Regions from separate parts of the Enterobacter sp. ECC_219_Taxon_10 genome, predicted to be linked through region 1. Evidence: predicted binding sites of a transcription regulator. Region 1 holds the regulator's gene; the other holds the start of a gene.
What was found. The regulator Fur, encoded in region 1, represses iron uptake genes when iron is present. The targets are predictions, from matches to a motif close to ATAATAATGAGAACNACTATCAA.
Positions count from the first base shown of each region.

Region 2: AC4ICF_RS16640 (Nramp family divalent metal transporter) is a predicted target of Fur. The motif match lies at 4,006-4,028, and genes of this name have one in related genera.

Region 1 is NZ_CM178005.1:1,416,697-1,432,677, reverse strand. It holds gene kdpC (potassium-transporting ATPase subunit KdpC) at 1-78, shown strand, start outside; gene kdpD (two-component system sensor histidine kinase KdpD) at 79-2,766, shown strand; gene kdpE (two-component system response regulator KdpE) at 2,763-3,440, shown strand; gene speFL (leader peptide SpeFL) at 3,719-3,823, shown strand; gene speF (ornithine decarboxylase SpeF) at 4,079-6,277, shown strand; gene potE (putrescine-ornithine antiporter) at 6,274-7,587, shown strand; gene pgm (phosphoglucomutase (alpha-D-glucose-1,6-bisphosphate-dependent)) at 7,686-9,326, opposite strand; gene seqA (replication initiation negative regulator SeqA) at 9,351-9,899, opposite strand; gene ybfF (esterase) at 10,083-10,856, shown strand; gene ybfE (LexA regulated protein) at 10,985-11,272, shown strand; gene fldA (flavodoxin FldA) at 11,428-11,958, shown strand; gene fur (ferric iron uptake transcriptional regulator) at 12,249-12,695, shown strand; gene chiQ (ChiQ/YbfN family lipoprotein) at 12,788-13,114, opposite strand; gene chiP (chitoporin ChiP) at 13,162-14,559, opposite strand; gene glnS (glutamine--tRNA ligase) at 15,007-15,981, opposite strand, start outside.
Region 2 is NZ_CM178005.1:3,499,656-3,515,636, reverse strand. It holds tRNA gene AC4ICF_RS16655 (tRNA-Ala) at 10-85, shown strand; gene AC4ICF_RS16650 (sensor domain-containing phosphodiesterase) at 301-2,490, shown strand; gene AC4ICF_RS16645 (NupC/NupG family nucleoside CNT transporter) at 2,536-3,723, opposite strand; gene AC4ICF_RS16640 (Nramp family divalent metal transporter) at 4,070-5,308, shown strand; gene AC4ICF_RS16635 (DUF2502 domain-containing protein) at 5,341-5,691, opposite strand; gene mgrA (L-glyceraldehyde 3-phosphate reductase) at 5,819-6,817, opposite strand; gene ipdC (indolepyruvate decarboxylase) at 7,003-8,661, shown strand; gene AC4ICF_RS16620 (ion channel protein) at 8,662-9,897, opposite strand; gene glk (glucokinase) at 10,102-11,067, shown strand; gene AC4ICF_RS16610 (LytR/AlgR family response regulator transcription factor) at 11,106-11,837, opposite strand; gene AC4ICF_RS16605 (sensor histidine kinase) at 11,839-13,545, opposite strand; gene alaC (alanine transaminase) at 13,932-15,170, shown strand; gene ypdK (membrane protein YpdK) at 15,224-15,295, opposite strand; gene lpxP (kdo(2)-lipid IV(A) palmitoleoyltransferase) at 15,654-15,981, opposite strand, start outside.

The DNA.
Region 1 (15,981 bases):
CTGGTCAGCTTCATCGGCATGCCCGTGGTGAATATTGTTGAGCTGAATCTGGCGCTGGACGCGCTAAGGAAAAACTAAATGACCGACGAGCCCATGCGCCCGGATCCGGACAGGCTGCTTGAACAGACGGCTGAAGCCCATCGCGGCAAACTGAAAATTTTCTTTGGCGCCTGCGCGGGCGTCGGGAAAACCTTCGCCATGCTGACAGAAGCCCAGCGGCTTCGGGCGCAGGGGCTCGATATTCTGATCGGCGTGGTTGAAACCCACGGACGTAAAGAGACGGCGTCGCTGCTGAAAGGGCTGGCTACCCAGCCGCCCCGCCGCATCAGCCACCGTGGTCGGTTAGTCACTGAGTTTGATATTGATGCCGCCCTCGCCCGCCGTCCCGCCCTTATCCTGATGGACGAACTGGCGCACAGCAATGCGCCAGGCTCACGCCACCCAAAACGCTGGCAGGATGTTGAAGAGCTACTTGAAGCCGGCATCGATGTTTTCACGACGGTTAACGTTCAGCATCTGGAAAGCCTGAACGACGTGGTCAGCGGCGTGACCGGCATTCAGGTGCGAGAGACGGTGCCGGATCCCTTCTTTGATTCCGCGGACGAGGTGGTGCTGGTCGACCTGCCCCCCGATGATTTACGCCAGCGCCTGCATGAAGGCAAAGTCTACATCGCCGGCCAGGCCGAGCGCGCCATCGAACATTTTTTCCGAAAAGGTAACCTGATTGCCCTGCGCGAGCTGGCTCTGCGTCGTACTGCCGATCGCGTCGACGATCAGATGCGCGCCTGGCGCGACCTGCAGGGCCAGGAGCGCGTCTGGCATACGCGGGATGCCATCCTGCTGTGCGTGGGGCACGGCAGCGGCAATGAAAAGCTGGTCCGCACCGCTGCGCGCCTGGCAGCCAAATTTGGCAGCGTCTGGCATGCAGTGTATGTCGAAACGCCGCAGTTGCACGCTCTGCCCGAAAACCAGCGCCGCGCGATCCTGAGTTCGCTGCGCCTGGCGCAGGAGCTGGGCGCTGAAACCGCAACGCTCTCCGATCCACAGGAAGATAAAGCCATACTGCGCTACGCGCGAGAGCATAATCTGGGGAAAATTGTCATTGGCCGCCGCCAGCATCGCCGCTGGTTTAGCCGCGAATCCTTTGCCGACAAGCTGGCCCGCCGCGCGCCGGATCTGGATCTGGTGATCGTGGCGCTGGATGACAAGCCCACGCCGTTACCCAGCCGCGCCCCGGACAGCCGAGCCTTCAGCGATAAATGGCGCATTCAGCTTCGCGGCTGTTTTGTCGCCGTTGTGCTCTGCGCCCTGATCACTATTATTGCCAGCAAATGGCTGATTGCCTTCGACGCGGCCAACCTGGTGATGATCTACCTGCTTGGCGTAGTGGTGGTGGCGCTCTTTTACGGACGCTGGCCGTCGGTACTGGCGACGGTGATCAACGTCATCAGCTTCGATCTATTCTTTATTGATCCTCGCGGGACGCTCGCGGTTTCAGACGTGCAATACATCCTCACCTTCGGCGTGATGCTCACCGTCGGGCTGGTGATCGGGAACCTGACGGCCGGCGTGCGCTACCAGGCGCGTATCGCCCGCTATCGCGAACAGCGCACGCGCCATCTGTATGAGATGTCTAAATCGCTGGCGGTGGGCCGTACGCCGCTGGATATTGTGCAGACCAGCGAGCAGTTTATTCGCTCGACGTTTCATGCCAGCAACCTGATTTTACTCCCTGACGAACACGGTAAGCTGCGCCCGCTGACGTCGGCCTCAGGCATGACGCCCTGGGATGAAGCCATCGCGCGCTGGAGCTTTGATAAAGGGCTACCCGCGGGCGCAGGGACTGACACCCTGCCCGGCGTGCCCTATCAAATTCTGCCGCTGCGCAGTGCCGATAAAAATCAGGGGCTGGTGATTGTTGAGCCCTCCAACCTGCGCCAGCTGATGATCCCCGAACAGCAGCGACTGCTGGAGACCTTTACCCTGCTGGTTGCCAGCGCGCTGGAACGGCTGGCGCTCACCGCCAGCGAAGAACAGGCCCGGCTGGCGAGCGAGCGGGAAAGCATTCGTAACTCGCTGCTGGCGGCGCTGTCTCACGATCTGCGTACGCCACTTACCGTCCTGTTTGGCCAGTCAGAAATTCTGACGCTGGACCTGGCAGCGGAAGGCTCCAAACACGCCCTTCAGGCCAGCGAAATCCGCCAGCATGTGCTGAATACCACGCGCCTGGTGAATAACTTGCTCGATATGGCGCGTATCCAGTCAGGCGGTTTTAACCTCAAAAAAGAGTGGCTCACGCTCGAAGAAGTGGTGGGCAGCGCGCTGAAAATGCTCGAACCTGGCTTAGGCGGGCGGCATATTGCGCTGAACATGCCCGAGCCACTGACGTTAATTCACGTTGATGGCCCGCTCTTTGAGCGGGTGCTGATCAACCTGCTGGAAAATGCCGGCAAATATGCGGGTGCCAGCGCCCGGATTGGCGTGGATGCTACGGTGGACGATGGAACGCTTCATCTTGACGTCTGGGATACCGGACCGGGCATTCCTGCCGGGCAGGAGATGGCTATTTTTGAAAAATTCGCGCGCGGCAATAAGGAGTCGGCCATTCCGGGCGTGGGGCTGGGGCTGGCGATTTGCCAGGCAATTATTGACGTCCATGGCGGGACCATCTCCGCGGAGAATCGTCCGGAAGGCGGCGCGCGTTTTTGTGTTACACTTCCTCTGGAAACCCCGCCAGAACTTAATGAATTACCAGAGGATTTGTGATCAACGTTCTGATTGTTGAAGATGAGATCGCCATTAGCCGGTTTCTGCGCGCTGCGCTGGAAGGCGATGGTCTGCGCGTTCATGATGCGGGTACGCTTCAGCGGGGTTTAATTGAAGCCGCCACCCGCAAGCCGGACCTGGTGATCCTCGATCTTGGCCTGCCGGACGGTGACGGCATTGATTTTATCCGGGAAGTGCGTCAGTGGAGCCAGATGCCGATCCTCGTGCTCTCGGCCCGTACAGAAGAGACGGATAAAATCGCGGCGCTGGATGCCGGGGCGGACGATTATCTGATTAAACCTTTTGGTATCGGCGAGCTACAGGCTCGCCTGCGCGTGGCGCTGCGCCGCCACAGCGCAACCACGCCCGCTGACCCAACCTACACGTTTGGGGATATCCGGGTTGACCTGGCCGCGCGGCGCATTGTGCGCGGCGATGAGGAAATTCACCTCACGCCAATAGAATTTCGCCTGCTCGCCGTACTGCTCAACAACCACGGCAAGGTACTCACCCAGCGCCAGCTGTTAAGTCAGGTGTGGGGACCCAATGCTGTAGAACATAGTCATTATCTACGCATATATATGGGACATCTTCGTCAGAAACTCGAAGTCGACCCCGCTCGCCCTCGCCATCTATTAACTGAAACCGGTATCGGTTATCGGTTTATGCTTTGAATAACTATTCACTTTATTTTTAAATAAAACGAAATCCCTCAGAAAATATTTCACAAATAACCCATGCGTTATTTTTGCGGGTTATTTTCGCTCATTTAAAACATTAACAGAACAACCCGTTAACGCATCATCAACAAATCAGAGTTTTGATCTGCGATATTCATTTTAAACGAATATTTATTTCTGATTTGATCGGTTAACGGTGATCTACCTCACGGTTAATCGGCTTTTTCTGGATAAAATGACCATGCTTTCAATTACTGAAAGGAAAATGAAACATGGAAAACAACAATCGCTTAATGCCCCATATAAGGCGGACAACACATATCATGATGTTTGCCCACCGAAACTGCTTTGACTTTCATCTCTTTAATGCCCGGTAGTCCTTCGACTTCTGGCGCACTCGCTTACAGGCTATCCTTAAACACCTTATTTTACAGGCTATTGCCTGTGATCTCGTGCGCTCATTCATCCTGATTCAGAATCATCCGCACCGGGCGGACTGAATTTCAATCATCAAAAAAGCAATTCACTGATTTTAATCAGCGGCCACCCTTTGCTTTTTTTCCGGAAAAATTATCGATTTCTTTCTTGCAAGAAATCGAAGGACGCTTATTACCTAAAATAAAGAGAGAAAGATGAAAAGTTTAAAAATCGCAGCCAGCCGTGCATGTCCGGATTGCTTTACTACCCAGCGTGAACTGGTGGATGTCCGCGCCTCTGATTATATTGATGTTGCCGCCATTGTTCTGACGGTTACGGATATTGCCAGCGGTATTCTGGACGAAATAGAAGCCACCGGTTTTGGCATTCCCGTATTTGTCGCAACGCACAAAGAAGAGTTCATCCCGGCAGACTATTTATCTCGCATTCATGGCGTATTTGAGTTCTCAGACACCAGCAACGACTTTTATGGACGCCAGCTGGAAGCGGCCGCCCAGAAGTATGAAACCCAGCTGCGCCCGCCGTTTTTCCGCGCCCTTGTCGACTATGTAAAACAGGGCAACAGCGCGTTTGACTGCCCGGGGCATCAGGGTGGCCAGTTCTTTCGCCGCCATCCTGCCGGCAATCAGTTTGTCGATTTCTTTGGTGAGACGCTTTTCCGCGCCGATCTGTGCAACGCCGACGTGGCGATGGGCGATCTGCTGATCCACGAAGGCGCGCCGTGCATCGCCCAGCAGCATGCGGCAAAAGTCTTTAATGCCGATAAGACCTACTTCGTGCTGAACGGTACCTCGTCATCCAACAAAGTGGTGCTTAACGCTCTGCTCACCCCGGGCGACCTGGTGCTATTCGACCGTAATAACCACAAATCTAACCATCACGGTGCACTCCTCCAGGCTGGCGCAACGCCGGTCTATCTGGAAACGGCGCGCAACCCGTACGGCTTCATTGGCGGCATTGACGCCCACTGCTTCGAAGAAAGCTATCTGCGCGAGCTGGTAGCAGAGGTGGCGCCGGGCCGCGCGCGCGACGAACGTCCGTTCCGTCTGGCGGTTATCCAGCTGGGTACCTACGACGGCACCATCTATAACGCCCGTCAGGTGGTGGATAAGATTGGGCACCTGTGTGATTACATCCTGTTTGACTCGGCCTGGGTGGGTTACGAGCAGTTTATTCCGATGATGGCCGACTGCTCGCCGCTGCTGCTGGAGCTGAACGAAAACGATCCGGGGATCCTGGTCACCCAGTCCGTGCATAAACAACAGGCTGGCTTCTCGCAGACCTCGCAAATCCATAAGAAAGACAGCCATATCAAAGGGCAACAGCGCTATGTCCCACATAAGCGGCTGAATAATGCCTTCATGATGCACGCCTCCACCAGCCCATTTTATCCGCTGTTCGCTGCGCTGGACATCAACGCCCGCATGCATGAAGGCCAGAGCGGCCGCAACATGTGGATGGACTGCGTGGTTAACGGTATCGAAGCGCGCAAGCTGATCCTGGAGAACTGCCGGTATCTGCGCCCGTTCGTGCCGGAGACAGTGGATGGCCGTCCGTGGGAAAGCTGGGACACGGCGGAGATTGCAACCGATCTACGCTTCTTCCACTTCGTGCCGGGTGAAAACTGGCACGCTTTTGAAGGCTACGCTGAGCACCAGTATTTTATCGACCCGTGCAAGCTCCTGCTGACCACGCCGGGCATTAACGCCCGCACCGGGGAGTATGACGACTTCGGCGTGCCCGCCACTATCCTTGCCAACTTCCTTCGCGAAAACGGCATCGTGCCGGAAAAATGCGATCTCAACTCGATCCTGTTCCTGCTCACGCCGGCGGAAGATATGGGCAAGCTGCAGCAGCTTGTGGCACAGCTGGTGCGCTTCGAAAAACTGCTCGAGAGCGATGTTCCGCTGAAAGAGGTATTGCCTTCTCTCTACAAACAACATCCGGAACGTTACGCGGATTACACCCTGCGCCAGATCTGCCAGGAAATGCATGACCTGTACGCCCGCCACAACGTGAAGCAGCTGCAAAAAGAGATGTTCCGCAAGTCTCACTTCCCACGCGTGATGATGAACCCGCAGGACGCGAACTACGCCTACCTGCGCGGCGAGGTCGAGCTGGTCTCCCTGCGCGACGCGGAAGGCCGCATCGCCGCTGAAGGTGCGCTCCCTTACCCACCGGGGGTGCTGTGCGTGGTTCCAGGGGAAGTCTGGGGCGGTTCCGTGCTGCGCTACTTTGCCGCACTGGAAGAAGGCATCAACCTGCTGCCGGGCTTCGCGCCGGAGTTGCAGGGCGTGTATGTCGAGGAGTGTGACGGTCGCAAACAGGTTCGCTGCTACGTCATCAAACAATCCGCCGCTCAGCCCGCGCTGCTGAAAGGAGAGAAATTATGAGTAAGTCCAATAAGATGGGCGTGGTGCAGCTGACTATCCTTACCATGGTCAACATGATGGGTTCCGGGATTATTATGCTGCCCACCAAGCTCGCCGAAGTGGGGACGATTTCGATTATCTCCTGGCTTGTTACCGCCGTAGGATCGATGGCGCTGGCGTGGGCGTTCGCCAAGTGTGGGATGTTCAGCCGCAAGTCAGGTGGCATGGGCGGCTATGCTGAGTACGCCTTTGGTAAGTCCGGCAACTTTATGGCGAACTACACCTACGGCGTATCGCTGCTGATCGCCAACGTGGCGATTGCCATTTCCGCCGTCGGCTACGGCACGGAGTTGTTTGGCGTGACGCTCAGCCCGGTACAAATTGGGCTGGCGACCATCGGGGTTCTGTGGATCTGCACCGTGGCCAATTTTGGTGGCGCGCGCATTACCGGTCAGCTCTCCAGCATCACCGTCTGGGGCGTGATTATCCCGGTTGTCGGCCTGTGCATCATCGGCTGGTTCTGGTTCAGCCCAACGCTCTACGCCAACTCCTGGAATCCGCACCACGTGCCGTTCTTTACGGCAGTGGGCTCGTCTATCGCCATGACGCTCTGGGCCTTCCTGGGTCTGGAATCCGCCTGTGCGAACGCAGAAGTGGTAGAGAACCCGGAGAAGAACGTGCCGATTGCGGTCCTCGGCGGAACGCTGGGCGCGGCGGTGATCTATATCGTCTCGACTAACGTCATTGCCGGGATTGTGCCAAACATGGATCTGGCTAACTCCACGGCGCCGTTCGGGCTGGCCTTTGCCCAGATGTTCACCCCGGAAGTCGGGAAAGTGATCATGGGTCTGATGGTGATGTCCTGCTGCGGCTCGCTACTCGGCTGGCAGTTCACCATCGCGCAGGTGTTTAAATCCTCGGCTGATGAAGGTTACTTCCCAAAAATCTTCTCCCGCGTGACCAAAGCCGACGCGCCGGTGCAGGGTATGCTGGCAATTGTCATCTTCCAGAGCGGATTGTCGCTGATGACCATTAGCCCGTCCCTGAACAGCCAGTTTAACGTGCTGGTCAACCTGGCGGTGGTGACGAATATCATTCCGTATATTCTGTCGATGGCGGCGCTGGCGATCATTCAGAAGGTGGCGAAAGTTGATCCACGCAAAGCGCGTGCGGCGAATATTGTGGCGCTGATTGGGGCAATCTACAGCTTCTATGCGCTCTACTCATCCGGCCAGGAAGCGATGCTGTATGGCGCGATGGTGACCTTTATGGGCTGGACGCTGTACGGTCTGGTGTCACCGAGATTTGAATTGAAGAATAAGCATAGTTAAAAAAAAGCCCGGTGGCGCTAGCGCTTACCGGGCCTTTTTCTCCCTCTCCCTTTGGGAGAGGGCCGGGGTGGAGGCATCAGCCCGCACCAGAACCGCACTTACGCGTTTTTCAGCACTTCGCTGACAATCTCTACCGCTTCTTTCTCAATCTGCTGGCGGTGCTCAGCGCCGAGGAAGCTTTCGCAATAGATTTTGTACGCATCTTCCGTACCGGACGGACGCGCGGCGAACCAGCCATTTTCGGTCATCACTTTCAGTCCACCGATAGACGCACCGTTACCCGGTGCCGCCGTCAGACGGGCAGTGATCGGATCGCCTGCCAGGGTACTTGCGCTGACCATCTCTGGGGAGAGTTTGGACAATGCAGCTTTCTGCGCAGAGGTCGCGCCAGCCTGGATACGGTTATAGCTTGGCGCACCAAAGCGTGCCGCCAGCTCGTTGTAGTGTTCCTGCGGGTTTTTACCGGTAACCGCGGTGATTTCCGCAGCCAGCAGGCACATGATGATGCCGTCTTTATCGGTTGACCACGGGGTGCCGTCGAAGCGCAGGAAGGACGCGCCCGCGCTCTCTTCGCCGCCGAAGCCAAAGCTGCCGTCGTGCAGACCGTCAACGAACCACTTGAAGCCCACCGGCACTTCCACCAGCTTGCGGCCCAGCGCGTCCACCACGCGGTCGATCATCGCAGAAGAGACCAGCGTTTTACCGACAGCCACCTCTTTGCCCCACTGCGGGCGGTGCTGGAACAAGTAGTTGATCGCAACAGCCAGGTAGTGGTTCGGGTTCATCAGCCCGGCAGGGGTGACGATGCCGTGACGGTCATAATCCGGGTCGTTAGCAAATGCCAGATCGAACTTGTCGCGCAGCGCCAGCAGGCCCGCCATCGCGCACTCGGAGGAGCAGTCCATACGGATCGCGCCGTCTTTGTCCAGGTGCATGAAGCGGAAGGTCTGATCAACGTGATCGTTCACGATGGTCAGATCCAGCTTGTAGTGCTCGGCGATGCGCTTCCAGTACTCAATACCGGAGCCGCCCAGCGGATCCACGCCCAGCTTCAGGCCGGCTTTCTGAATCGCCGCCATATCGACGATATCCGCCAGCCCTTCCACGAACGGCTGAACCAGATCCTGCTCTTTCACGTGGCCGGAGGCCATCGCTTCATCAAGAGAAATACGTTTAACGCCTTTCAGGCCGTCGGCCAGCAGCGCGTTTGCACGATCTTCCACCACTTTGGTGACGTTGGTGTCAGCCGGGCCGCCGTTAGGTGGGTTGTATTTGATACCACCGTCTTCCGGCGGGTTGTGGGATGGCGTGATAACGATCCCGTCTGCCAGTGCGCCACCTTTTTTGTTGTGCACAAGGATTGCGTTTGATACCGCTGGCGTTGGGGTGAAGCCGTTGTTCTCCTGCACAATCACGTCAACGCCGTTTGCCGCCAGCACTTCCAGCACGGAAATGAACGCCGGTTCAGACAGCGCATGGGTATCTTTGCCCACGTAGCACGGACCGGTAACGCCGTTTTTGGCGCGCTCTTCCGCAATGGCCTGAGCAATGGCCAGAATATGCGGTTCGTTAAAGCTGTGGCGCGCCGCGCTGCCGCGGTGACCAGATGTACCAAACTTCACTGCGTGTTCTGCGTTGCCCACGACCGGTTTCAGCACGTAATACTGCGCGGTCAGCTGAGCGACGTTAATCAAATCGCTTTGTTGTGCAGGTTGGCCTGCACGGCTGTGATTTGCCATTACCGGGTCCTTATGATGCAAGGGTTAAATTGTACCGCAAACCTTTTCAATCAATTCCGCCGGGAACTGCATGGACTGCATGATGTGTTCAATCATGCTGCACTTGCGGCCCGTATTGGTATTGGTGATCACCCAGTACGGGGTGCCAGGGACATGTTTAGGTTTGGTTTGATTGCCATTTTGCAGCAGCGTCTGCTCGTCGCCCGCGAAATAGACGCGGGTACGGCCGTGCAGCGACTCGGTCGCTTCAGCAAACGCTTTGTTATCCAGGGCGTAAAGTGTAGACAGCACCAGCATAAAACGGTTGACCGCCTTTTTCTGCTCCGCATATTCGTCGGAGAGCAGCAGCTCACGCATCGCGCGCACTTTATCTTTTACCGGCGTCACGGCAGGTTTTGCCTGTGCAGCAACGCTCGGCTGAGACACGACATCTTTGGTAACTGGGGTGGCAGGCTGTGAAGCGGCGGAAATTTTAAGCATGCGCCGTAAAATGTCGGACGCGCTCTCCCCGATATGCCGCGTCTGGCTGGCAATATACTGATAGAGTTCGTCATCAACTTCGATTGTTTTCATCTTAATCCAGTGCGATATCTTATCTGAATACAAGTCATTGGGATTATAAGGTCAAATCCCAACAGCGGATAGCGTCAAACCAGGTTGGCGGCAAAAGTCAGATTAAACTGGAACCTTGCAGCCGGGCGGCAGAATGGTCAACATGATACCCTAACCTGACATACGTAAAAAAAGAACTTTGCCATGAAATTGAATACCCGAGCGCAAACTGCACAATCGCCGAACAATAATTCCCCCATCGTGCTGGTTCATGGACTTTTTGGCAGCCTGGATAACCTGGGCGTGCTGGCCCGCGATTTGGTCAGCGATCACGATATTCTACAGGTTGATATGCGCAATCACGGGCTTTCCGGCCGCTCAGACGTAATGACCTATGCGGCAATGGCGCAGGACCTGCTGGATACGCTTGATGCGCACAATCTGCAGAAGGTGACCCTCATCGGGCATTCAATGGGCGGTAAAGCGGTTATGGCGCTCACCGCGCTGGCGCCAGAACGCATTTCCGGGCTTGTGGTCATTGATGTTGCCCCTGTGGACTACGACGTTCGACGTCATGATGAGATTTTCGCAGCAATTAATGCTGTAACGGCAGCTGGCGTTTCCACACGTCAGCAGGCGGCAACGGTTATGCGTGAGCATCTTGATGAAGAAGGCGTGGTGCAGTTCCTTTTGAAGTCGTTTGTTGACGGGCAATGGCGTTTTAACGTGCCGGTGCTGTGGGACCAGTACAACAACATCGTGGGCTGGGAAACCGTCCCCGCCTGGCCGCACCCTGCTCTCTTTATTCGCGGCGGCCACTCTCCTTATATTACCGACGCTTACCGCGACACGCTGCTGGCACAGTTCCCGCAGGCGCGCGCCCACGTGATTGCCGGGGCCGGGCACTGGGTTCACGCCGAAAAACCTGACGCTGTACTGCGCGCTATCCGCCGCTATCTCGCTGATACTGCAAATTGATTAAAAAGAGAGCGACTGGAAGATGACAGGCTTCCAGTCGTTGGCGTGCCGTTTTTGGTGATGTATGATGGCGCGCTTATCGCCCGGGCTTTAGCAGGGCGGCGTGTTTCCCCCGAAGTCTCAGAATCATGGCCAAAGAACAAACGGACCGTACGACACTAGATCTGTTCGCGAATGAGCGTCGACCGGGACGACCGAAAACGAATCCGCTTTCGCGCGATGAACAGCTGCGTATCAATAAACGCAATCAGCTTAAACGCGATAAAAATCGTGGGCTTAAGCGTGTCGAACTGAAGCTCAACGCTGACGCTGTCGATGCGCTTAACGAGCTGGCCGAGGCGCGTAATATCAGCCGCAGCGAGCTTATTGAAGAGATGCTCATCGCTCAGCTTGAGACGCTTCGCAGCCAGGCATAAGTCTGAAAAACCTCTTTATCGCCCTTTTCATGTAGCACAGAGTGCAGTCCTGCGCGATAGCGGTTTCCGCAGGGTTGCCAGTTCTGCTATTATTGCCCTTATCCGTGGCCGAATTGCGCCACCATACCATTAAGTTTCAAGAGGTTATTTTACTCATGGCAATCATCGGCATTTTCTTCGGCAGTGATACCGGCAATACCGAAAATATCGCAAAAAACATTCAGAAACAGCTCGGTAAAGACGTTGCTGATGTGCATGACATCGCCAAGAGCAGCAAAGAAGATCTCGAGGGCTATGACATTCTGCTGCTGGGTATTCCAACCTGGTACTACGGTGAAGCCCAGTGCGACTGGGACGATTTCTTCCCGACGCTGGAAGAGGTGGACTTCAACGGGAAGCTGGTCGCACTGTTTGGCTGTGGCGATCAGGAAGACTATGCCGAGTACTTCTGTGACGCGCTGGGGACGATTCGCGACATCATTGAGCCGAATGGCGCGGTTATTGTTGGTCACTGGCCGACTGCCGGTTACCACTTCGAAGCCTCTAAAGGCTTGGCCGATGACGATCATTTTGTCGGTCTGGCCATTGACGAAGACCGTCAGCCTGAGCTTACGGCAGAGCGTGTAGAGAAGTGGGTTAAGCAGATCCGTGAAGAACTCCACCTGGACGATATTCTCAACGCCTGATTTTTTCTACGGCGCAACGCAGGTTGCGCCCGTTTTCCAGGTAAAACCGATTAAATTAATTGCTACAAACTTTTAACTTTTTCGCCCAGACCTGTACAATGTCTCCCTGGCAAAATGTGGTTTCCATTGAGCAAGTTTGTTGGTGATACCACGTTTTTATAAGCATATTTTGCCTGAGACTTGCAGTTTTCATTTAGGCATGGCAGTTCTATAATGAGACGCATTAACCCAGGTGCATTTTCTGTCACTTCCTTCAGAAGTGAATCGTTTAGCAACAGGACAGATTCCGCATGACTGACAACAATACCGCATTAAAGAAGGCTGGCCTGAAAGTAACGCTTCCTCGATTAAAAATCCTCGAAGTGCTTCAGGGTCCAGACAATCACCATGTCAGTGCGGAAGACCTTTATAAACGTCTTATCGACATGGGTGAAGAGATTGGGCTGGCCACCGTTTATCGCGTGCTGAACCAGTTTGATGACGCGGGCATTGTTACCCGTCATAATTTCGAAGGCGGTAAATCTGTATTCGAACTGACCCAGCAGCATCACCACGATCACCTGATCTGCCTCGATTGCGGCAAGGTCATTGAATTTAGCGATGATTCCATCGAAGCGCGTCAGCGTGAAATCGCAGCTCGTCACGGCATTCGCCTGACCAACCACAGCCTGTACCTATACGGTCACTGCGCTGAAGGGGATTGCCGCGAGAATGAACACGCTCACGACACAAAATAAGTTAGCGTTCATACTCTGAGCCAGCCGCGAGGTTGGCTTTTTTTTGCGTCAAAAAAGCCCGGTAAGCAAAGTGCCACCGGGCGTAAAGCAACTTATTTATTGTTATTGCGTATCTCGTTCCAGATCTTATCGCAACGCTTCGCCACTTCCTGATCGTTACCGGTTTTACGCGCCTGAATACAGGCCTGATAATCCATCACCCGAACGTTCTCCTGCGTCGCGAACTGCTCATGCGCTTTCTCTTTCTTCAACACATTCAGCACGCTCCGACAGGCTTCGATTTTCTCCGGCGATCCTTCCGCGGTATTAATACAGGCGCTATACGCCTCCTTCAGACGGGAATCCTCTTTTGGCGCCTGAGTCTGAGCGCACGCCACCAGCCCTGATGCCAGCAACGCGACGATTACGATTTTTTTCATCATGTGCAGTCTCCAGACCGGCGGGACTCAGCCCGCCGGTGTGCTCATCAGAAGATGGTGAATGGGGCGATAACCATGAATTTGACGTCACGTTCATCCTGGAAGATGTTGCCGTAACCGCCCGCATAGCTTGGAATATCGGAGTGGTTGTCATACTGGGTGAAGTGCAGCTTGAACATCGTGCCTTTCGCGCGGCCATCCTGCAGGGTATAGATAGCATCCAGGCTGTAGGAGGACTCTTTCAGGCGATAGTTAGGATCGTAGTAGGCATCCGGCGTCGCCATGTCTGCTGGTTTTGCGTCCCAGGCGTATGCGTAAGAAGCCCCCACCGCCCAGCCAGGCAGGTTCCAGTTTTTCAGGTCATACATGGCGCCGAAGAAGACCGCTTTCTCGCCGTCGGCGTTGAAGTCGGAGCGGTTATCCCACCAGATATCCAGACGACCGTTGGATGATGCATAGGTCGGGGTCATACGCTGCAGGAAGTAGCCCTGCTGCCCTTCCGCCTTCACCCATGTCCCTTCCAGACGCAAATCAACCTGACCGACTTTGTAGCCGAAGGTCAGCGCCTGAAGCCACGCGGTGCCGTTATAAATGTCATTTACGCTGCCATCGCTGACCTTATCGCGCGTACCGTAGAACTGGTAGCTGGTGCTCAGCGGGCTACCGGCGATATCAAATTTGTAGCTGGCTTTAGCAAAATACTGATCGATATAGCCTTCCGCCTGACCAAATGCGGCTTCCAGAACCAGATCGTTTTTAAAGTCGTACTTCGCGCCCAGCGAGTGGAGGTAATCGACTTTGGTTTTCTTATCGTTCTGGTAGAACTTATCCATTTCGATGTGCCACGGCGCTTTGTACTCGTTGGTCCACATATAGGAGAAGCTCAACGCACCTGCGTCACCGTAGTCAAAGTTAGCCCCGGCTTCTGCACCCTGATAGGTACCAGGCATAAAGCTCCAGTGCGGCGCTAACAGCGTCTGGCCGGTTGGCTGAATATACCCCCCGCGCGCCCAGACCGGGCCGTATTTAAATTTCGCTGCAGCCTTATAAAGGCTGATACCGCTTTTATCTCCGGACCAGTCTTCGTCATAGGCTTTATTGCTGGAGGAGAAGGCAATTTCGTTCGGGTGGCCGCTGTCGCCGTTTTCCGCCATTTCGATTGCGGTAAATGCAGCAATATCCAGACCGAACATATCAGCGGCATAGCCTGACTGGAAGTCCAGGTTGGCGTTCCAGGTGGAGTGAGAGAGGTTGGTTTTGTATTTATCTTCTGTGACATCTTTACGGTCACGTTCACGCTGCCAGTAATAAATACCGCCAGTGAGGGTAGAATCTTCGATGAAACCTGCTGCTTTCGCCTCTGGTGTCACCACCAGGCCCGACATTGCTGTCACACCGGCAATAGCCAGCGCCAGCGCATTACGTTTGCCACTGAACGTACGCATAGATTATTCCTCTTTGACGAATTAAAACGCCTTAAACGGCGAAAATATAAAAGACCAAATGGTCAGGGGTAGTTATAAATACCCTCGAATTAACTACCGTCTTTAGGTTATTTTTCGCGACGCGAATTATCAATGCTTTTCAGTGGGCAAAAGTCAGGATTATGACGAAGTGCACATAATTGGTAGTGCTTTGTAACATTTAGCCGGATGCGAGGTGTGGCGGGGCTAAAACAGGTAATTTCAGCGTATTAGACCGTAAAAAAACACGTATTTGTTCTTATTCTCTTTTTTATCATAAAGACAAACTTTTTTTAGAAAAATAAGTAGCACCACGTTGACCAAAAATTTTAGTTGGCCTAATTACGGGTCTACTTTAACGATATGATCATTAAATAAAAAAACGCCGCTATAAGCGGCGTTTGTTTCTCATTGACCAGTGCAGCGTTATTATTCGCCGATCTTCGTCCAGGTATCACGCAAACCTACGGTACGGTTAAATACCGGCTTTTCTGCCGTACTGTAACGGCTGTCCAGGCAGAAGTAACCTTCACGTTCAAACTGGAATGCTTTGCCCGCTTCAGCCGCTTTCAGCGACGGCTCCGCGTAACCCTGTTTGATCACCAAAGATTCCGGGTTGATAGTCGCCAGGAAGTCTTCAGCTGCACCCGGGTTAGGGACGCTAAACAGACGATCGTACAGACGAATTTCTACCGGCAGCGCGTGGGAAGCGCTCACCCAGTGGATCACGCCTTTCACCTTGCGGCCATCTGCCGGATCTTTGCTCAGCGTCTCTGCATCGTACGAACAGAAGATGGTGGTGATGTTGCCTTCTGCATCTTTCTCTACGCGCTCGGCTTTGATGACGTAGGCGTTACGCAGACGCACTTCTTTACCCAGCACCAGACGTTTGTACTGCTTATTGGCTTCTTCACGGAAGTCAGCACGATCGATCCAGATTTCACCGCTGAACGGCACGTCGCGGCTTCCCATTTCCGGTTTGTTCGGATGGTTAGGCATGGAGACCAGCTCGCTTCCACCCTGCGGGTAGTTTTCGATAATCAGTTTCACCGGATCGATAACGGCCATCGCGCGCGGGGCGTTTTCGTTGAGATCTTCACGAATGCAGGATTCCAGAGACGCCATTTCGATGGTGTTGTCCTGCTTGGTCACGCCAATACGTTTGCAGAACTCACGAATAGAGGCGGCAGTGTAACCACGACGGCGCAGACCAGAGATGGTTGGCATACGCGGATCGTCCCAACCCTCAACGTGCTTGTCTGTTACCAGCAGGTTCAGCTTACGCTTGGACATCACGGTGTATTCCAGATTCAGACGAGAGAACTCGTACTGACGCGGATGCACAGGAATGGTGATGTTATCCAGCACCCAGTCGTACAGACGACGGTTGTCCTGGAACTCCAG
Region 2 (15,981 bases), 2.1 Mb from region 1:
GTCACATGTGGGGCTATAGCTCAGCTGGGAGAGCGCTTGCATGGCATGCAAGAGGTCAGCGGTTCGATCCCGCTTAGCTCCACCAAAATTTTAAACCCTCGTCAAAAGACGAGGGTTTTTTTTATCTGTTTGTAAAACCCCTCACCGCTTTTTGTTATCAAAAAGAAGGTATTCCTGTACCTGACCTCAATCGACATCAATAAACCAGTCTATAAATAGACTTCAACTTGATTCGTGCAATTAATAAACCTATTATCCATCCGGTCAATAAAATGAACGGATAATAATGTCATCATCTTAATGAATAGAAAAACGTACAATAATGTAAAGATATTTATAATTGCCCTGACAATATGTCTGATTGCGGTACCTTTTTCCCGTTACCTCTCTCCCCGCGCAATGGTAAATGGTCACGATGTTTATTTAGCGTGGCTCCCCCTGAGCGTAATGCTGGCGGTAATACTGTTATTTGGTCGCCGGGCCGTTCTTCCCATTTTGTTAGGTTTTAGTGTCACTAATTTATTTTACGTTAATTTAGTGCCGCTACAATATTCAGTATTACTGTTTTGTCAGACCTTTTCGCTGTTCGCGGCATGTGGCCTTCTGCGCCTCATGCTGGGCAGGCGCTGGCGCTTCTGCATCCCGAACAAGCATGTCGGGTTACGTATATTCTGGCTCGGTTTTATCGTTCCCGTCGGCATTAAGCTGTCGATGTATTTAGCTGGCTATTTCTTTGATTTCCCGGTAACTATCTCCACCTTCTTCGGCGAAGGAACGGTAATTTATAACGTCGTGGATATTCAAAGCCTGATTTGCGCGGCGCTGATTTTTACCATGATGTTCTATTACCCGCTAAGAATGATAATTAATCCCCGCTATGCCATAACCTTCTGGCGGCGAAGCGTGAAGCCCGTGTTTTTCCACAAGAATTCATTATATATATTTGTCTGGCTGATGCTTTTAGGCTTCGTCCTGGCCGTTTTATGTGGGCCTTTTGAATCACCTGTTATTGCGGGCTATTTAATGCCGCTGATTTTTATTCTTTTTACCTTAGCGATAAGCCGCCTGACCTACGCGCTTATCTCACTGCTGTGGGCTGCTTCAGCGCTTCTGCTGTTGACCTACAACTATAACTTCCTGAACGGGGTGGAAACAGGCCATTCGCTCTCCTTTATTCTGTCCGTGCTGATCTCTTTTGCCATCTGCTTGCTTTACATGTCGCGGATTTACCAGCGCAGCGAGTGGCTGAAGCGGGGGTGGCAGGGCAGGGCGCTCACCGATCCGCTAACCGGTTTACCCAATATTCGTGCCCTGGAAGAGCATCTTGAGATGCATCCGGAGGCCAAGGTTTGCATGTTGCGCATGGATAACCTGGAATTTTTGAGCCGCCACTACGGGATCCTCATGCGGGTCCATTGCAAACGAACGATCGCCACGTCGCTGCAGCCGCTTCTGCAAAAGAATGAGATGCTCTTCCAGTTACCCGGAAGCGAGCTGGTGGTGGTATTGCTGGGGCCGGAAATTGCAGAGCGTCTCCAGCATATGGTTGATCGGCTGAACAGCCGTAAGATTTTCTGGAACAACACCGGGCTGGATATTGAGTTTGGTGCATCCTGGGGGATGGTAGAAAACGGTGAAAATTTGCATCACACGCTGGGGCAACTGAGCTGGCTGGCCGAGCAATCTTGCGCAGGGCACAACGTGCTTGCGCTGACGAATAGCCTGGAGGCAGCATCGGGACAAACAACGGAGCGTGTTCTGATGTTAGCGCGTATTAAGCATGCTCTGGAGACAGATCGGTTCCATTTATACGTGCAGCCGATTCAGAAGGCAGACGGTAGCGGCTACTATGAAATTCTGACGCGCATGGAGAGTGAAGGGGAGATCATCACCCCGGATCGCTTTATTCCGTTGGTTGCCCAGTTCAACCTCAGCCACCGGTTTGATATGTGCGTTATGGAAAAATTACTGCAGTGGCTGCGCGATCACCCTGCGACGCAGGCTGGCGCCCGTTTCTCCGTCAATCTGATGCCGCTCACGCTGATGCAACAGGAGGTGGCGACCGAGATTTGTACGCTGTTTGAGCGCTACGGCGTTGCGCCTCAGACCGTGGTGATTGAGATCACTGAAGAGCAGGCCTTCTCAAATTCCGGCTGCAGCATCAGCAATATTCAACAACTGCGGGATTATGGTTTCCGGATTGCCATTGATGATTTTGGCACCGGTTATGCCAACTACGAGCGTCTCAGACGTCTGCAGGCAGATATCATTAAAATTGACGGCTGCTTTGTTAAAGATATTTGCACTGATGATATGGATGCGATGATCGTCCAGTCGATGTGTAATCTGGCGAAAACGAAATCGCTGTGCATTGTTGCGGAATATGTAGAAACACCGGCGCAGCGGGAGATGCTGCTTCGCTTCGGCGTGGATTATCTGCAGGGCTATCTGATAGGCAAACCCAAACCGCTGAAAGAATTGCGGGCATAAAAAAACCGGGAGCCAGACTCCCGGTTTTTGTTTTAACAGTAAACGTTACAGTACCAGTGCTGCGATAGAAGCAGACAGAACGCTCACCAGGGTGGAGCCGTAAACCAGTTTCAGGCCAAAGCGAGAAACTACGTTACCTTGTTCTTCATTCAGGCCTTTAATCGCACCGGCGATAATGCCGATGGACGAGAAGTTGGCGAAGGAGACCAGGAATACGGACAGAATACCCACCGCACGTGGAGAGAGCGTGCCGGCAATTTTCTGCAGATCCATCATCGCAACGAATTCGTTTGAAACCAGCTTGGTCGCCATGATACTGCCCACCTGCAGCGCTTCGTGAGCCGGAACACCCATCACCCAGGCAAATGGATAGAAGATGTAGCCCAGAATGCCCTGGAAGGAGATACCCAGCACCGCAGCGAACAGGGCGTTCAGTGCAGCAATCAGCGCAATGAAGCCGATCAGCATGGCGGCAACGATAATCGCCACTTTGAAACCGGCCAGAATGTACTCACCCAGCATTTCGAAGAAGCTCTGACCTTCATGCAGGTTAGACATCTGAATGTTCTCTTCGCTGGCGTCAACACGGTACGGGTTGATCAGCGACAGAACGATAAAGGTGCTGAACATGTTCAGAACCAGCGCTGCAACAACATATTTTGGCTCCAGCATGGTCATATACGCGCCCACGATAGACATGGAAACGGTAGACATTGCGGTTGCCGCCATGGTGTACATGCGGTTACGGGACATTTTGCCGAGGATATCTTTATACGCGATGAAGTTCTCAGACTGACCGAGGATCAGGGAGCTTACGGCGTTGAAAGATTCCAGCTTACCCATGCCGTTCACTTTGGATAACAGGAAACCAATTCCTCGAATAACGAACGGCAGAACGCGGATGTGCTGCAGAATACCGATGAGCGCGGAGATGAAGACGATTGGGCACAGTACCTTCAGGAAGAAGAACGCCAGACCTTCGTCGTTCATTTTACCGAAGACAAAGTTTGTCCCTTCGTTGGCGAATCCGAGCAGTTTTTCGAACATTTCGGAGAAGCCTTTCACGAAGCCGAGGCCTACGTTGGAGTTCAGGAAGAACCACGCAAGTAAAACTTCAATGACCAGCAGTTGGACAACATAACGAATACGAATTTTTTTGCGGTCTGTGCTGACCAGCAATGCGAGTGCAGTAACGACAACAAGTGCCAGGACAAAATGAAGGACGCGGTCCATATTTGCTCCAAATATGAGGCAGGTTTAATTTTCGTGCACATTCTATGTAACAAGCGAAAAGAAAACGAGATCAAGGACACACTATAGTTACATCCTGTGACGAGTCTCAAAAATAGTGATCCACAATACATTTTTGTTATGTTAGGTAAATGAGTGAAAAGTTAAGTTTGTGTGCTACGCTTCACAAATGACTGCGCATTTTCACATTCTGTGATGTCGCACCACCTGCCCATCTATCGTTCTTAGCTATCAGAGAAATCATTTCAAACCATTCAAATGATCTTGATAATCATTCTCATTTTGATAGCATTAAACATAGCAAAGGCTATATTTCCAGAGGCAGATAATGACAAACAGTCGCGTAGAGGGTAGCAGTGGCAGAGCAGCGCGCAAGTTGCGGTTCGCATTAATGGGGCCTGCGTTCATTGCTGCCATCGGCTATATCGATCCGGGTAATTTTGCGACCAATATTCAGGCCGGGGCCAGCTTCGGCTATAAGCTGCTGTGGGTGGTCGTCTGGGCTAACCTGATGGCGATGCTGATCCAGATGCTCTCTGCAAAGCTGGGGATTGCCACGGGTAAAAACCTGGCGGAGCAAATCCGCGACCACTATCCGCGTCCAGCGGTCTGGCTCTACTGGGTTCAGGCAGAAATCATCGCCATGGCAACCGACCTCGCTGAGTTTATCGGCGCGGCGATCGGCTTTAAGCTAATTCTGGGTGTGTCACTGTTACAAGGGGCGGTACTGACCGGGATTGCTACGTTCCTGATCCTGATGCTGCAGCGTCGAGGGCAAAAGCCGCTGGAGAAGGTCATTGGTGGTCTGCTGCTGTTTGTCGCTGCGGCGTACATCGTTGAGCTGATTTTCTCACAGCCGAACCTGGCGCAGCTCGCGAAAGGCATGGTGATCCCAGGCCTGCCCACCTCGGAAGCGGTGTTCCTGGCCGCCGGGGTGTTGGGGGCGACCATCATGCCGCATGTCATTTATTTACACTCCTCGCTGACCCAACATCTTCATGGTGGGACGCGCAAAGAGCGTTATTCGGCAACCAAATGGGATGTGGCAATCGCCATGACCATCGCGGGTTTTGTGAATCTGGCGATGATGGCCACCGCCGCCGCCGCTTTCCACTTTAACGGCCATACCGGTATTGCCGATCTCGATCAGGCCTATCTCACGCTGGAGCCGTTACTGAGCCATGCTGCTGCAACGATATTTGGTCTGAGCCTGGTCGCTGCCGGCCTCTCTTCCACGGTGGTAGGTACGCTGGCAGGGCAGGTGGTGATGCAGGGTTTTGTGCGCTTCCATATTCCACTATGGGTGCGTCGTTTTGTCACCATGCTGCCGTCATTTGTTGTGATTCTGATGGGGCTCGATCCAACGCGAATTCTGGTGATGAGCCAGGTGCTGCTGAGCTTTGGTATTGCGCTGGCGCTGGTGCCGCTGCTGATTTTCACCAGCAATAAAACGTTGATGGGCGATTTGGTTAACACGACGCTGGTGAAACGAACCGGTTGGGCGATTGTGGTGGTAGTCGTAGCGCTAAACTTATGGCTGTTGATTGGCACAGCGCTGGGGCTATAAAAGAAAAAGGAGCCGGGAGGCTCCTTTTTGCATTAATGACGACCGTGGCCGTGACCACCGTGTCCTTTTCCGCCGTGACCCCAGCCGCCGCGGCGGTCGTCACGATCGTTCCAGCCTTCGCGGTAGCCGCGTTCATAGGCGTTATTTTTATACCAGCCGCGATGCAGGCCGTTATCATGCCTGCGCCAGCGGTCACCACGCCATTCATAATGACGGTTCCAGTAGTCACGGTCGCGCCAGTAGCCACCGTCCCAGTATCTGCCGTAGTCGTCACGATCGCCAATTTGTAATTTTACTGATGGCAACAGGGTGATTTCGCCCGCAGTGGCGATGAGCGGGGCTGAAGCCAGTAATACCGCTGCAAGAATCAGTGACCTGAACATACTCTTTCTCCTTCACGATCGGGGCCTTCGTGGGGCCTGTTAACGCAATATTACGAGTTGGTAAAGCCTCGTTTCATCGCCTCAACTCCGAATTGCTGAGGGAGAGCACTTTTTGCTAAAAGTGGTTTTATTTTGAGCTGTTCAGGATTTCGTTAATACGCGTCAGCTCTTCTGCGGAAAAATGGCGGTTTTTCAGCATGCCCACGGCGTCATCGATCTGAGCCGCTTTACTTGCCCCAATCAGCACCGAGGTCACTTCCTCATGGCGTAACACCCAGGCCAGCGCCATCTGGGAGAGTTTCTGGCCGCGGCTTTCCGCCAGGGCGTTTAGCTTGCGTACCTTCTCCAGCTTCTCTTCGGTGATCTGATCCGGGTTAAGGAATTGACTGCCGCTTGCCGCACGGGAATCGGCGGGAATACCGTTAAGATACCGGTTGGTCAACTGTCCGCCTGCCAGCGGCGAGAAGGGAATACAGCCGACCCCTTTTTCCTGCAGAACATCCAGCAAACCCTGTTCCGGCGCACGTTCGAACATCGAGTATTTCGGCTGGTGAATCAGGCAGGGCGTGCCCAGATCGTTCAGGATATCAATCGCTCTACGCGCCAGTTCGGCGGGGTAGTTGGATAACCCGACATACAGAGCTTTGCCCTGGCGCACCAGATGGTCAAGCGCTTTCATGGTTTCCTGCAACGGCGTTTCAGGATCGGGACGGTGATGATAGAAGATATCGACATACTCCAGCCCCATGCGCTTCAGGCTTTGATCCAGGCTTGCCAGCAGATATTTGCGCGATCCCCAGTCGCCGTAAGGGCCGTCCCACATGGTATATCCCGCTTTCGTGGAGACGATTAGCTCGTCGCGCCAGGGCAGGAAATCCTCCTGCAAAATACGGCCGAAATTACGCTCGGCGGACCCCGGCGGGGGACCATAGTTATTGGCAAGGTCGAAATGCGTAATACCCACATCGAATGCGCGCTGTAAAAGTTGACGGCTGTTTTCGAGAAGCGTGGCGTCACCAAAATTGTGCCACAGCCCGAGCGAGACGGCAGGGAACCTGAGCCCGCTACGCCCGCAGCGGCGATACTCCATTGTCTGGTAACGACTTTTGTCCGGCTGATAACCCATTTTTATGACCCCTCGCGCTGCAGAGAAAAAGTAGTGTATACGTTTACATTAACGTGAAAAAAAGCAGCATAGCGCAGCCTTTTTTGTAAAGCATTCTTTCCATACCCTTCTTACCGCCAATTCTGGACAGCCATCACGCTTATTTAATACTCAAGGTGAGGTCAACATCAGAAGGATACCTGTTTATGCGTACCCCGTACTGCGTCGCCGATTACCTGCTGGACCGTCTTACAGATTGTGGAGCCGATCATCTGTTTGGCGTGCCGGGCGACTATAACCTGCAGTTTCTCGACCACGTGATAGACAGCCCGGATATCTGCTGGGTGGGCTGTGCCAACGAATTAAACGCCTCTTATGCCGCTGACGGATATGCCCGCTGTAAGGGCTTCGCGGCGCTGCTGACGACGTTTGGCGTAGGAGAGTTAAGTGCCATGAACGGCATTGCGGGCAGCTATGCCGAGCACGTTCCGGTACTGCATATCGTTGGGGCGCCGGGCACGGCTTCTCAGCAAAGAGGCGAGCTGCTGCACCATACGCTGGGCGATGGTGAGTTCCGTCATTTTTACCATATGAGCGAACCGATCACCGTTGCACAGGCGATCCTGACTGAACAAAACGCCTGTTATGAAATTGACCGGGTACTGACGACCATGCTCCGGGAACGTCGCCCCGGCTATCTGATGTTACCTGCCGATGTGGCAAAAAAAGCCGCCACGCCGCCTGTAAACGCTCTCACGCTTCGGCATGCCCATGCCGATAGCGCCTGCCTGAAAGCGTTCCGGGATGCCGCGGAGAATAAACTGGCTGCCAGCAAACGTACCGCGCTGTTAGCGGATTTCCTTGTTCTGCGCCATGGGCTGAAGCATGCGCTACAGAAGTGGGTGAAGGACGTACCGATGGCACACGCCACCATGCTGATGGGCAAAGGCATATTCGACGAACGTCACGCCGGCTTTTACGGCACTTACAGCGGTTCGGCAAGCGCCGGCCCGGTAAAAGAGGCGATAGAGGGGGCGGACACGGTGCTGTGCATCGGCACGCGATTTACCGATACCCTGACGGCTGGCTTCACCCATCAGTTAACCCCGTCGCAAACGATAGAGGTTCAGCCTCATGCTTCACGCGTCGGTGATATCTGGTTTACCGGCATCCCAATGCTTCAGGCAATTGAAACGCTGGTGGAGCTGTGCAAACAGCATGTTCACGAGAAGCCAGCTCCCTTGTCCCATAGCGCGATGAACTTCCCTCAACCGGAGGGATCGCTTACCCAGGAGAATTTCTGGAAAACGCTGCAAACGTTTATTCGCCCGGGAGATATCATCCTTGCCGATCAGGGGACCTCGGCCTTCGGCGCGATTGACCTGCGTTTGCCTGCCGATGTGAATTTTATCGTCCAGCCGCTGTGGGGCTCGATCGGCTACACCCTTGCCGCGGCGTTCGGCGCGCAAACGGCTTGCCCGAACCGGCGCGTGATTGTGCTGACGGGTGATGGCGCGGCGCAGCTGACCATTCAGGAGCTCGGGTCAATGTTGCGTGATAAACAGCACCCCATCATTCTGGTGCTCAACAACGAAGGGTACACGGTTGAAAGGGCAATTCACGGGCCGGAACAGCGTTACAACGACATTGCGCTATGGAACTGGACGCAAATCCCGCAGGCCCTGAGCCTCGATCCTCAGGCTCAGTGCTGGCGGGTCAGTGAAGCGGAGCAACTGGCGGACGTTCTGGAGAAAGTGGCGCACCACGAGCGGCTCTCGCTGATTGAGGTGATGCTACCAAAAGCGGACATCCCGCCGCTGCTGGGAGCGATTACCAAAGCGCTGGAAGCGCGCAATAGCGCCTGATTACTTGTCGTTTCGCCAGGCCATCATCATCGGTTTGCCCGCCAGCAGGAGCCAGGCGGGCAACATCACGATGCAGAGCAGCGGGAAAAGCGTTGAATCCGGCACCACGACCGCCGCCATAAACAGGCTTAGCCACGCATCACGCGTCACCACCAGTACCAGCCCCAGAATAGAGCAGGAGACGGTAATCGCCGCTGGAACCGCATCGACATGCTCGTGCAGCATCAGCCCCAGTGCCACACCGACAAACACCGCCGGGAAGATGCGTCCACCGCGGAAACCGCAGGCTGCAGCGACGACCAGCGCCGCCAGCTTGATGACGGCAAACAGCAGGTAATCGGAAACGCTAAATACCTGGCTGAAGGCGAGCTGCTGCATCTCATCCAGACCTTTGAACAGCGTCACCGTCCCGCCAATCGAGCCTAATATTCCGAGGATTAATCCCCCTGTACCCAGAATCAGCACCGGATGTTTGAGCTTATGCACCAGCCGGTGCAGGCGCGGAAGACACCATACCGCCACCATCCCCAGCGCGATGGCTATTGCGACGACGATGGCGCCGCTGAAAATATCCGCTATCTGCATCTCTCCGTAGTGGGGCAGAGAGAGGGAAAAATGGGGATGGAAAAACAGGCTGGTCGTCAGCGCGCCGGCGGCTGCAGCCATCAGCGGAGCAAAAAGTTTATCCCAGAGTGGGGCATCATCATTGCTGGTGAGCGTCTGTGAAAAAATCAGAGCGGCAGCAACAGGCGTGCCGAAAAGCGCTCCGATGGTGCCAGCGGAGGCGAGGATGGTCCAGTCCAGCGCGCCGACGCGCGGTAGAATGCGTGAGCCAAGGTAAACCGCCAGACCTATATTCACCGCCATAATAGGATGCTCGGGGCCCAGACTGACGCCGCCCGCCAGGCCCACGATCAACGCGACGATCAGCCCCGGCAGTGCAGAGGGCTGAATCGGAGCGCCAATCAGCGGTTCCAGCGCCGGGTCCGGTCCGGCATGACCGGGACTGAAACGGATCACCAGGCCCACCGCAATGCCGGTTAACGTCAGCATTACAATGATCCACGCCGAAGAATCAGCGGTGACCCCCAGCTTTGCCGGAAGCGCCGTCCATAACAGGGTTTGCAGCACCGACGCGACTTTCATCACGACAATAAGTACCAGGCTTGAGGCCACGCCGATGATCAGCGCAGGAATGGCCAGCAACAGCATGGTTCTGGCTCGCGGGTGGAGCATGATGATTTCCTTGTACAAAAGGTATTACGTTACTTTGCACATTAAGCCTTCTGGCAATAGTGCAAAAGGTGCTGAAACGGTAAAGTTATTCTGTGACGAAGATCGATAATCCACGGGCATTCACCTTCCGGTCGTTGTTGTTATCACGCCTTGAATTTACAGTGTCCCAAAGATTTATTCTGACTTTAGCGGAGCAGTAGAAGAATGACAAAGTATGCTTTGGTAGGCGATGTGGGCGGCACGAACGCGCGTCTCGCATTATGCGATGTAAGTAGCGGTGAAATTTCCCGGGCGAAAACCTACTCAGGGCTGGATTACCCAAGCCTTGAGGCCGTTGTTCGCGTCTATCTGGAAGAGCATCAGGCGAGCGTCGAAGACGGTTGCATCGCCATTGCCTGCCCGATAACCGACGACTGGGTCGCAATGACCAACCATACCTGGGCCTTCTCCATCGCAGAGATGAAAAAAAACCTCGGGTTTGCGCATCTGGAAATCATCAATGACTTCACCGCGGTGTCCATGGCGATCCCGATGCTAAAGCCGGAGCACCTGATCCAGTTTGGCGGTGCTGAGCCGGTCGAGGGCAAGCCGATTGCGGTTTACGGTGCCGGTACCGGCCTGGGCGTGTCGCACCTGGTGCATGTTGCTCAGCGCTGGGTGAGCCTGCCGGGTGAAGGCGGCCACGTAGACTTTGCGCCAAACAGCGAAGAAGAGGGCATTATCCTCGAAGAGTTACGCGCGGAGATCGGCCACGTTTCCGCCGAGCGCGTCCTTTCAGGGCCGGGGCTGGTGAACCTGTACCGGGCGATTGTGAAATCGGATGGTCGTCTGCCGGAAAATCTGCAGCCGAAGGACGTCACCGAACGCGCGCTGGCGGACAGCTGCATTGACTGCCGCCGCGCTCTGTCGCTGTTCTGCGTGATCATGGGACGTTTCGGCGGCAACCTGGCGCTGACGCTGGGCACTTTCGGCGGGGTCTATATTGCGGGCGGGATTGTGCCGCGCTTCCTCGACTTCTTTAAAGCCTCCGGCTTCCGCGGCGGGTTTGAAGATAAAGGGCGTTTCAGAAGCTACGTGCAGGACATTCCTGTTTATCTCATCGTGCATGATAACCCAGGCCTGCTGGGTTCGGGTGCCCATCTGCGTCAGGTTCTCGGTCAAATCCTCTGACGCATCATTACCCTCTCCTGCGGGAGAGGGTTCTTTTGTTACAGGTGCATCAGCTGGCGGAACTCTTTCACTTTGCTGCGGCTCACCGGCACCTGAAAATCCAGATCTTTGAGACGCAAAATATAGGTGTTGTTAAACCACGGTTCGATCTCGCGGATCTTGTTTAAATTGACGCAGAACGAACGGTGGCAGCGGAAAAAGTGGGCCGCTGGCAGCTTGCTGCAAAACTCGGTGATGTTCATCGCCATGACATACGATTCCCGCCGCGTATAGACAAACGTCATCTTTTCGTGCGCTTCGGCGTAGTAGATATCGTTGACCGGGGTCACGATGATGCGCTCATCTTTGACCAGATTAATGGTGTCGTTTTCGCGTACCGCGGGGCTGGCGCTGGCGGGGGCGGTCTGCTGCTGCCATGCGGCCTCCAGCTTTTGCAGCATGCTGACAATCCGCGACTCCTGGTAAGGTTTCAGAATATAGTCAAACGCCTCCAGCTCGAAAGCTTCTACGGCGTGCTCTTTCCAGGCGGTAACGAACACAATAAACGGCTTATGGGCAAACTGATTGATGTTTTGCGCCAGCAGTACGCCATCCAGCGAGGGAATATTGATATCGAGAAAAATCGCGTCGACCCGGTTGTGCTGCAAAAACTTCAGCACGTCCAGACCGTCATCAAACGTACCCACAATCTCCATCTGGCTGTGGGTTTTGATAAGCCAGCTGAGCTCCTGTTGAGCCAGGAATTCATCTTCTACGATGATAACTTTCATATTACTCGCCCTGAGGTAACAGTGATGTCGCCGCATGAACAGGGGAGCGTTCATTCGGGACGTAAAAAGCGATTTCAGTGCCTGGTTCAAGACGGTGAATATGCAGCCCGTCGCCGTAGAGAAGCTTGACCCTGTGGTGTACGTTCAATAGCCCGATTTTATTCCCTGGCATTTCGTTAGACTCCACGCGCTCAATGACTTTTGGGTCAATCCCGTGGCCGGTATCGCGTACGGCAATACGCACCCGGTTTCCGCTTTCAGTGATGCTGATGGTGACCACCCCTTTGCCTTTACAGGGCTGAATACCGTGAACAATCGCGTTTTCGACCAGCGGCTGGATCAGCAGGCTCGGGATCACGCAGTTGACCTCTTCATCAATATCAAAAATCACCGTGAGCTTGTCGCCGAAGCGCGCCTGCTCAATCGCAATGTAGTCTTTGATCTGATACAGCTCTTTTTTGATGTCGATCTGCTCGTCATCTTTTAGTTCGATGTTGTAGCGCAGATAGCGCGACAGGTTAAAAATCAGCTGGCGCGCGGTGTCCGGATTCAAACGAATGGAAGAGGAGATGGCATTCAGCGCGTTAAACAGGAAATGGGGATTAATTTTGCTCTGAAGCGCGCGCAGCTCTGCCTTATTTGCCATCTCGCGCAGCTGTTCTGCCCGGGAGACCTCAAGCTGGGTAGAAATAATCTGCGACAGGCCAATGGCCATCTCCTGCAGCGTGGAGGTGATCTGATGCGCGTGGCAGTAATAAATTTTCAGCGTGCCCGTCACAACGCCTTTCTCCCACAGCGGGATCACCAGCATCGAGTGAATCTCCGGCGTTCGGTGAGCTTCATCATTGTTTTTAATAATGATTTTGCCGTAGTTAATCGCCTGTCTGGTGGTCGGACTAATGGTGTCATCGCTGTCGCGATAGTTGTGTTCCCCAACGCCAACGTAGGCCAGCACGTGGTCGATATTGGTGATGGCGACGGCGTCAGCGTGAATGTCGTGGCGGATAATCTCGCAGACCTGGCGCAGCGACTCCGCGTTAACGTGACGAAAGAGCGGCAGCGTTTTGTTGGCGATGTCCAGCGCCAGCTTGGCCTGACGGGCGGCGCTGGCCTCTTTCTCCCCTTCAACGCTCTGCACCAGCAGCACGATAAAACCGATGCAGACGCTGCCCAGGATCATGGGAATACCGATTTTTGAAACGATATCCAGCCCCAGCGCGGTGGTGGGGGCCCAGACGACGACCAGAATCATGGTCAGCGTTTCGCAGACCATGCCCGCGACGATCCCGGCGCGCCAGCGCTGTTTTTTCGGGATCTTGCGGCTTATCCAGCCCGATAGCACCCCGGCGATAATGCTGGTGATAAAGCACGGCACTGCCGTTACGCCACCGATATCAATCAGGTAGCGATGGGTCCCGGCAATCACGCCGGTGATGATACCCACCCACGGGCCAAACAAAATTCCGCCGGACATGACGGCGATAATGCGCACGTTAACCAGCGAACCCTCTACCGGCACCCCGGACCAGGTGCTGAACAGGGCGAACAGCGAAAAGATGGCGGTTACGGCCAACAGCTCTTTCGGCGAGTGTGCGGATTTATGCAACAGCTCGCGAAACAGGCGAATGCGAATAAGGAAGAACAGGCAAATCAGCATTAATGCCGCACGGTCAAAAACCGCCAGCAGCATAGTGAATATCTCGTGCACGGAGCAGACCTGGGAAAACGGGAAAAAACCATGATAAAAAACCTGAGGCGTATTGACCAGCTATCCGTCGGGTTTATCAAATGAGGAAAAACCATAATTTACAAAGGGGATTGCCTGGTAAGGATTGATGCGACCCGATTTGTTCTCAGCGCCATATCGGCAGGTAACTGTTTTGATATCATTGTGTTAAATAACGGCTAACAGAAAGCCGATATCAGAACCATGCTTTCAATTTCAGGCGTTGCCGTGTTCCGGTTTTCACGCGCGCGCTTTTTTTTCATTTCCCCCTCGACAGCATGATTTTTTTCAGGTTATTTTCTAAGCACGCCACATCGGTGGCAGCGTCGCTCGGACGGTCCGGGCGCTAACGTTAATCTGAGGAATCTATGGCTGAATTCAGTCCTGAACGCCGTTTTACGCGTATCGATCGTCTCCCCCCTTATGTTTTCAATATCACTGCTGAACTGAAGATGGCTGCGCGTCGGCGCGGCGAAGATATTATCGATTTCAGCATGGGTAACCCTGACGGCCCAACGCCGCCACATATCGTTGAAAAGCTTTGCACGGTTGCCCAGCGCCCGGATACGCACGGCTACTCAACCTCTCGCGGTATTCCCAGGTTACGTCGCGCGATCTCGCGCTGGTATCAGGATCGCTATCAGGTTGATATTGATCCTGAAAGTGAAGCGATTGTCACCATCGGCTCGAAAGAGGGGCTGGCACACCTGATGCTGGCCACGCTGGATCATGGCGATACGGTGTTGGTGCCTAATCCAAGCTATCCGATCCATATCTACGGCGCGGTGATTGCCGGGGCGCAGGTCCGCTCCGTGCCGCTGGTGGAAGGTGTCGATTTCTTTAACGAGCTGGAACGTGCCATTCGCGAAAGCTATCCGAAACCTAAAATGATGATCCTGGGTTTCCCGTCGAACCCAACGGCCCAGTGCGTGGAGCTCGATTTCTTCGAGAAAGTTGTCGCGCTGGCCAAGCGTTATGACGTGCTGGTGGTTCACGATTTAGCCTACGCTGACATCGTCTATGACGGCTGGAAAGCCCCGTCGATTATGCAGGTTCCGGGCGCGCGTGATGTGGCGGTAGAGTTCTTTACCCTGTCGAAAAGCTACAACATGGCGGGCTGGCGTATTGGCTTTATGGTGGGTAACAAAACGCTGGTAAGTGCACTGGCGCGAATCAAGAGTTACCACGATTACGGTACCTTCACGCCGCTGCAGGTTGCCGCTATTGCCGCTCTGGAGGGCGATCAGCAGTGCGTTCACGACATTGCTGCTCAGTATAAACGTCGCCGCGACGTACTCGTAAAAGGGTTACATGAGGCCGGCTGGATGGTGGAGATGCCGAAAGCGTCCATGTACGTCTGGGCGAAAATTCCTGAACCGTACGCGGCGATGGGATCGCTGGAGTTTGCTAAAAAACTACTGCAGGATGCGAAGGTGTGTGTGTCACCGGGCATTGGCTTTGGTGATTACGGCGACACCCATGTGCGATTTGCCCTGATTGAAAACAGCGACCGTATTCGTCAGGCGGTGAGGGGCATCAAAAGTATGTTCCGGGCCGACGGTCTTCTCACCTCAAAGAGCGTCGCAGAACACCCCGCATCGTCATGACATAAAAAAACAGGAGCCAAATGGCTCCTGTTTTTTTGACTGCATGTTCTTCACTAGATCATCAGGGCAAAGGTTCCGGCCCAGACTAAAACGATCACCGAAATGCCCATAAAGAAATATTTCACGTTTCATCGCTCCGCGTATCTTGTGGTACGCACTTAAAAACAGAGTCCAACTGATTATAGAGAGCTGAAATCCGGCCAAATCAGAAATGAGAATTTTCCCGTTATGCCGCCGACTCCAGCTCAGAATTCTGTGCTTTCCTGTAGCCAGACGGCGCTAATGTACGCCTAAAAATGAGGGGTGGCAAGAGGGATTTTTTTAAATAATTTCCGTCACTTACGAGTGTCGTGGAACGGCGACAGTTTGATTTCACGACGCAATAAATTCACTTTGGGCGACGCTATGAAAGGCGGTTTAGCCGTGGGATGACAGGTGATTGAAAAGGTTAGTTTCTTAGCGAAACTAACCTTACTGGAAGGCTTAAATATAGAGCGAGGCTTCGCCGAGAGGGCGCGTTTTGAAACGGCGATGCATCCAGAGGTACTGCTCAGGCGCGCGCATAATTTCTGTTTCGATGACCTTATTGATAAACGCTGCCGCTTCACACTCGTTTTCCGGATAGTTAGCCATTTCTGGGGAGATGTGCAGACGGTAGCCTGACTTATCCGCTTTTCTCACCATTGTCACGGTCAGCATGGAGGCACCTGACAAACGCGAAATGACAAAAGTACCGTTGGTCGTCGCCACGTCTTTTACGGCAAAGAAGGGAGCAAAGCTGCTACCTTTACGTCCGTAATCCTGATCGGGT